DNA from 3 places in the Pseudoalteromonas sp. SG43-8 genome. Region 2 is predicted to be linked to each of the others. Evidence: predicted binding sites of a transcription regulator. Region 2 holds the regulator's gene; each other region holds the start of a gene.
What was found. Region 2 encodes FliA, which starts transcription of late flagellar genes. Its sites were predicted from a motif close to CTAAAGNTNNNNNNNNNNNNGCCGATA; they were not measured.

Region 1: the regulator FliA is predicted to act here: its motif matches at 1,425-1,451, upstream of H5122_RS19645 (DUF5610 domain-containing protein).
Region 3: the regulator FliA is predicted to act here: its motif matches at 710-736, upstream of H5122_RS01320 (VC2046/SO_2500 family protein).

Annotation. Positions count from the first base shown of each region.
Region 1 is NZ_JACJEX010000024.1:1,460-3,735, forward strand. It holds gene murI (glutamate racemase) at 1-190, opposite strand, end outside; gene H5122_RS19645 (DUF5610 domain-containing protein) at 256-1,395, opposite strand; gene trmA (tRNA (uridine(54)-C5)-methyltransferase TrmA) at 1,558-2,276, shown strand, end outside.
Region 2 is NZ_JACJEX010000011.1:71,523-73,798, forward strand. It holds gene H5122_RS16345 (protein phosphatase CheZ) at 1-207, opposite strand, end outside; gene cheY (chemotaxis response regulator CheY) at 225-608, opposite strand; gene H5122_RS16355 (RNA polymerase sigma factor FliA) at 649-1,359, opposite strand; gene H5122_RS16360 (MinD/ParA family protein) at 1,386-2,246, opposite strand; gene flhF (flagellar biosynthesis protein FlhF) at 2,239-2,276, opposite strand, start outside.
Region 3 is NZ_JACJEX010000001.1:273,691-275,966, forward strand. It holds gene H5122_RS01305 (M48 family metallopeptidase) at 1-400, shown strand, start outside; tRNA gene H5122_RS01310 (tRNA-Tyr) at 440-524, opposite strand; tRNA gene H5122_RS01315 (tRNA-Tyr) at 574-658, opposite strand; gene H5122_RS01320 (VC2046/SO_2500 family protein) at 771-1,298, shown strand; gene H5122_RS01325 (DUF6172 family protein) at 1,478-1,780, shown strand; gene H5122_RS01330 (diguanylate cyclase) at 1,969-2,276, shown strand, end outside.

The sequences.
Region 1 (2,276 bases), on a different contig from region 2:
TGTTGGCTTTGATGAAATGAATAAGTGAACATAATCGGTTAATTATAGTTTGTTGGGATTGAGCACCATAAGGTAGTAATGCATTATCCATAAAATAGCTGTACTGAGCATTGGGGATACTTTGCTTGATATGTTCAAGTACAGTAGTTCCACCAATACCTGAATCAAAGACCATTATATGCGCTGACAAACTACCGTTCCTACTTTACTTTAAGATCGGCAGTTTGCCATGAGGTTTTTATAAAAGAAAGTAGTTTAACTTTGCGTGGTTTCTAAATCAGTAAGCCTGTCGGCTGCCGAATTTAACTGATTAAGGTTTTCGAACATAGACTTTGTGTAATCTACTAACTTATCTATTTGTTCCTGATCTTGATTTAACCATTGGAGAATGCCAGCTAGCTGATTTTGTAATCCAAGCTCACCCGCTTTTTCAAAAGCATTTTTAAGGTCGTCATTAAAAGGGGCTAAACCCTCTGCTACTTGTTTTTCTGGTGCTGGTTTATATTCTTCATAGCTTTTAACTGTTGCTATTGTTTTTGTTTGGCGTAAATCCATAGAAAAAGCCACCAGCTGATCGCTGTCTAAACTCAGCTCTTGCGCTTGTTCAAATGCTTCATCTAAATCACCACCAAAAAAGGTTTTACTTAAATCTTGTAAGTCTTCCATCATCGCATTAATAGCTTCTTGCTCTTGCTCGTTTAAGTCACCATTTACCGACATCGAAAATGATACCTGTCGAGATTGCGATGATGAGCTTGCAAACGACTCACTATTACTATTTTGCTGATAGCCACTTGCCGATTGAGATTCAAATGCATCAGCAAAGCTAATACTTACCTCATCGCCTTCTGCGGTAGTAAATTTATACTCTGCATTACTCGTCATACTGACGTATTGGGCCTGGCTTATATTTACGCTGGCAGGTTGTGGGTTAAATAACGACTCTTCAAACTTATCCAGCCCATTGTAAATTCCCTCTTTGGACTTATTAATGCCCTCTTCCATGTCATCATTAAATACGCCTGTACCTTTGAGTTCATCAACAGCGTCGTCAATCCCTATTTGGACGCCTTTGCGCGCATCGCCTAACATATCTTTGAGCTTTTCGTCATCAGCGCCGTTAGCTTTTGCTTTATTAACAGCACTACTTACAAAATCGAGTACGTTTTTTACTATTTCATCAAAATCAAATAGTGGTTTATCTGCTTTTTTTTCTGCGATAGGTAATCCAAGCTGCTCAGCCATTTTATCGCCAAGCACCTTTGCGGCCAACTCTCGGCCTCGTTGTTGATAGCTATCTTGAGGAGACGTAATTGTAGGTTGCTGTATATCAGCTTTATTATTGAATTTATTGATGTTGTTGTTTGGCGTAAAGCCATAATTACCTATTTTCATGATTCGTCTCCTAAGCGTGCGTAGTTTATTATCGGCTATAACAACAAAAACTAAAGTACAATGTTCAATAAAACAGCATAAATGCTAGCCAAAACTAGACAAATACGCAGCGCTCCCTACAATAGCGCCGATAAACAGATCTTAGATAAGGTAGTAGCGTTAATGGCAGTTATTAAAATAGATACCACACAGTACCAAGCGCAGTTAAGTGAAAAAGAGCAGCGCATTAGTACGCAGTTTCAACGTTTTGGTGTGGAGCAACTAGAAGTATTTAGCTCAGAGCCAACTAACTACCGCCAACGTGCTGAATTTAGAGTATGGCACGACGGTGACGATCTGTTTCACATTATGTTTGATCAACAAACAAAAGAAAAAATCCGTGTTGATACATTTGACCCAGCAGCGCCTCTAGTAGGTGAAATAATGCAGGTGATGATTGAAAATCTTAAGCCTTGTGAAATATTACGCCGTAAGTTATTTCAAATCGATTACCTATCAACGCTAAGCGGTGAAATTTTAGTAAGCTTGCTTTATCACAAACCACTGGATGATGAATGGTTAAGTGAAATTAAAGCACTGAAAGAAAAGCTTAGCAGTAAATACAAAATTGACTTTATTGGTCGTGCTCGCAAACAAAAAGAAGTACTAGGTGATGACTTTGTAACTGAACGTTTAACAGTTAATGGGCAAGAGCTTATTTATCAACAAGTAGAAAATAGCTTTACTCAGCCTAATGCAAAAGTAAATATTAATATGCTAGAGTGGGCACAAGATTTATGTAAACCACTTAAAAATGATTTACTAGAACTGTATTGTGGTAACGGTAACTTTTCAATTGCATTAGCAGGTTCTTTTAATAAAGTATTAGCGACGGAAATATC
Region 2 (2,276 bases):
AGTTAAGCGAGTATCAAGCTCAAAACTTTTAAGGGCTTCGTGCAGTTGACGAGTCAACTTTCCAACTTCAGCAAATAATTCAGATTGCTCTTTAGAAGCAGCCTCTAAAATCAACTGATTTGCTTTGTCTTGCTCATCATTTTCTAAAAAAACAACGAGCTGACGAGCTTGTTCTAACGTTATTTGAGGCGCAGCTGGTGCTGGCATAAGCCTCTCCCCCATCATTAGCCTAAGCGTTCAAATACTTTTTCTAATTTAGTTTTTAATGTTCCAGCCGTAAATGGCTTAACAATATAACCATTCACGCCAGCTTGCGCCGCAGCTATTATTTGTTCTTTTTTAGCTTCTGCCGTTACCATTAATACAGGGATATGTTTTAACTTCTCGTCTGCACGTATTGCTCTTAAAAGATCAATACCCTGCATTCCAGGCATATTCCAATCCGTAACTACAAAATCAAACACTTGATTTTGCAACATAGGCAAAGCTGTAGACCCATCATCAGCTTCTTGAACGTTAGTGAAACCTAAGTCACGTAACAGGTTTTTTATAATGCGTCTCATCGTTGAAAAATCATCAACTACAAGAATTTTCATGTTTTTATCCAAAACATCCCCCAGTGAGGTATTAACCTTTGTTTACTTACTACTAATTTATCCAGTCATTGATTTTAGCTTTAAGCTTAATCATCGCCTGACCATGTATCTGACTTACACGCGATTCACTTACATCGAGTATATGTCCTATTTCTTTTAAATTCATTTCATCGTTGTAGTACAAAGAAAGCACCATTGCATCACGCTCTGGTAATGACTTAATTGCACTTAGCAAAGACTCATTAAACCTATCATTTTTAACATTATTAAAAGGTTTATCTTGTGCTAAATCTTGGCCTACAGGAGTAATAACATCCTCATCTACACCAAGGTCTTCAATGCCTAATATTTTACTCGTATTCGCATCATTTAAAATATGATGGTACTCATTGAGCGAAATTTCAAGTTTTTCAGCAACTTCTATGTCCGTTGGTTCGCGGTTCAGACTACTTTCGAGCTCAGTAATTGCTTCTGCAACTTGCCTGTTTTTACGGTGAACTGAACGAGGAGCCCAATCACCACGGCGCATTTCATCAAGCATAGCACCGCGAATACGAATACCTGCAAAAGTTTCAAAGCTTGCGCCTTTTGTTGCATCAAAGTTTTTCGAAGCTTCTATTAAGCCTATCATTCCTGATTGAATTAAATCATCAAGTTGAACGCTAGGTGGTAATCGAGCAATTAGATGACATGCCACTTTATTAACAAGTGATGCATGCTTCTCAACAATCACATTTAAATTTTGTGTTGATTGATATCCCATAGCTCTATTCACCAGTGTTGTCATAATTAACCGTTTACTAGTTTCTCAATGAAAAACTCTAAATGCCCAGATGGTTGGTTGGGTATTGGCCATTTAACTGCTTTTGTTGCCAGCGTTTTAAACGCAAGAGCGGCTGGCGAATTTGGAAAGAGCTCTACTATTACTTTTTGACGACGTGTTGCTTTGCGCATATTTTCATCATAAGGAACCGTTGCTACTAGCTCCATTGATACATCTAAAAAGCGGTCGGTAACTTTAGATAGCTTTGCAAACAATTCAGTGCCTTCACGCATACTGCGCACCATATTGGCAACAATTTTAAATTTATAAACGCCGTGCTCACGACTTAATACTTTAATAAGTGCGTAAGCGTCGGTGATTGATGTCGGCTCATCGCATACAACAACCATTACATCTTGCGCTGCACGCGAGAAGCTCAGTACCATGTCTGAAATACCAGCAGCTGTATCTACAATTAAAATATCAAATTCGGTATTCAATTCGCTAAACGCACGAATTAGCCCAGCATGCTCAGATGGTGATAATTCAACCATACTTTGCGAACCCGATGTAGCGGGTACAATTTTAATTCCTGCAGGGCCTTCAACTAAAATTTCATCAAGCTCACATTCACCAGACAAGACATGTGACAGGTTACGCTCTACACGTAAACCAAGCATCACATCACAGTTTGCTAAACCCAAGTCAGCATCCAGCACTAATACTCGATTACCTTGCTGCCCAAGTGCAATAGCTGTATTTAGAGAAACATTTGTTTTCCCTACTCCACCTTTACCACCGGTTACAGCGATAACTTTTACGCCGTTGTTATTGTTTTGACTCATTTTGCGCAGGCCGCTTGCTTGATCTAATACTGTGTTAATCATACATCCCTACTGTGCTTGGCGCCACTGCTT
Region 3 (2,276 bases), on a different contig from region 2:
CTTGCTTATTACACACTCTTCGCGCGTTAAAAATACTTCGCAAAAATATCAGCAACTTCTTGAAGAATATTTAAAAGAGCAACTAACTGCATATATAGAAATGCGTTTAGCGTACTTCTGCGCACAAATGGGTGAAGAATTACCTACGAGTCTAAAAGTAGCTATTTATAAGCGAAAGTGGGGAAGTTGTAATAGTAAGCGAGAGCTAACATTTAATTTGCATTTAATCGGAGCACCTTATCATGCTATTGATTATGTGATTGTCCACGAGTTAGCGCATTTACGTCACTTAAACCACAGTAAAGCTTTTTGGCAACACGTTGAGCGTTTTTTTCCTAATTATGAAGCATCATCAACATGGCTAAAGAAAAACAGCATGAGCTTACAATGGGTATTTTGAAGTTAACCTGAATATAGGAATATAGGAATAGTAGAGAAGTGGTGGAGGGAGCTGGATTCGAACCAGCGAAGGCTGAGCCGTCAGATTTACAGTCTGATCCCTTTGGCCGCTCGGGAACCCCTCCACACTAATTTTATTGCATTTGGCCCCACTTAACTTAGCGGTAAGAAAAGTGGTGGAGGGAGCTGGATTCGAACCAGCGAAGGCTGAGCCGTCAGATTTACAGTCTGATCCCTTTGGCCGCTCGGGAACCCCTCCAATGCAACGGCGCTGATAATAGCAAATTGCGTATTTAAGTAAAGAAAAAAGCTAAAGAAAATTGAAATAAAGCCGATAAATATCTATCAGTTACCACAATCGACTAAAGACTATGCAAATAGATGATTTGTTAATCACAGAGAGTCAGTTAAACAGTAGGCTCAATAATAGTGTGCATGAAAATCGCCGTGGCGAATTTTCTCTACTATTAGCGATGCTGTCACATGACGCACTCGACTTTAGCCAATTTCATTTACCAAAAACTGAAATAGATAATTTAGTTATAGAAGAAGAGGCATTAAGAAAGCAATTTGGCGCAGGTCCAAAGCAACTTTTAGCCCCTGATGAATACAATATGTTGGTTGGACAGTTTAATGCCTCATTAATATCTCAAGAAGGGGAGCGCTGTGGTATGACAAGTATTAAGTTAAGGCAATGCTTAAGCCCTGAACCACTTGCGATTAGAAATGATGATAAGCATATTCCACTTAATATAATAGATAACTGTGAGCTTGCTGTCAGAAGAAGAATTAAAAGCGAACAAACACAACTTGCGAATCCTCCTATAGATGCAGCTGCTTTTTACGACAGCCTTAATAATGATGCAATACATCAACCACTTCAGCTTATTGCGGTGTGATATATGATTGTAATAATCATCAGTTAATATATGCTTTATAACGGGTCTGCTTTATATATTTGCTAATAATTGATTTAATGAAAAAAAAGCATCCAAAAATTAAATGCAATTGCTATAATGGCGTCAAATGGTATGACATGAAATGCCATTATCATTAAACCAAGGTAATTAGGAACGTAATGAAGAAAACATTCACGCTAAATCACGAGAAAATCAAATACCCTCGTATGGTTGATGCTGCAAAGCACGAAGTGAAAAAATATTTGAAAAGAGAGCGTAATAAAACGCTACCTGAAGATGCTGACTATTGGGCATTTGACTGTAAGTTTGGTAACACAGCTGAAGATGCGCAAGTTGTGCACGTTGCTGAATTAAGTAACCAAATTGGCGAAATTGAAAAGCAAGGTTTGACCTCTTTCTACGTAGAGATTTTAGCTCGACCTGCTCAACGTCAGCAATTAGATTTAGATGATGACGAATAATACTTAACTAAATTAAGTATTCGAAGTTTTAAAATGAGCCCAAGTGGCTCATTTTTTGTTTTTATGCAATAAAGATTCACCATAAATCATTTTTATTAGTAACTAATAAGTAGAATTTTATTAACATTTGCATAACAAGATATAGTGATATAGGGTGTGTTTAATTAAAAAAACAAAACAGTTGTACCATGCCTATAAATTACTCTGACCACCAATTGAAATTAAGCTTAAAGAGCTCTAAGGTACTTGTCGTTGATGATCAGCTATTAAGCTTAATTGTATTAAAAAAAATATTATCAGAGCATTTTAGTGTAACAACAACGAGCTGTGGTGAGGATGCGATTGAAATTTGTAAACATAATCCGCCAGATATAATACTACTCGATATTAATATGGAAGGAATGAGTGGTATTGAAACATGTCTAAAATTAAAAAATATATCTGAAACACAAGATATCCCCGTTATTTTTGTAACCTCATCTGAAAATCAAGAAGA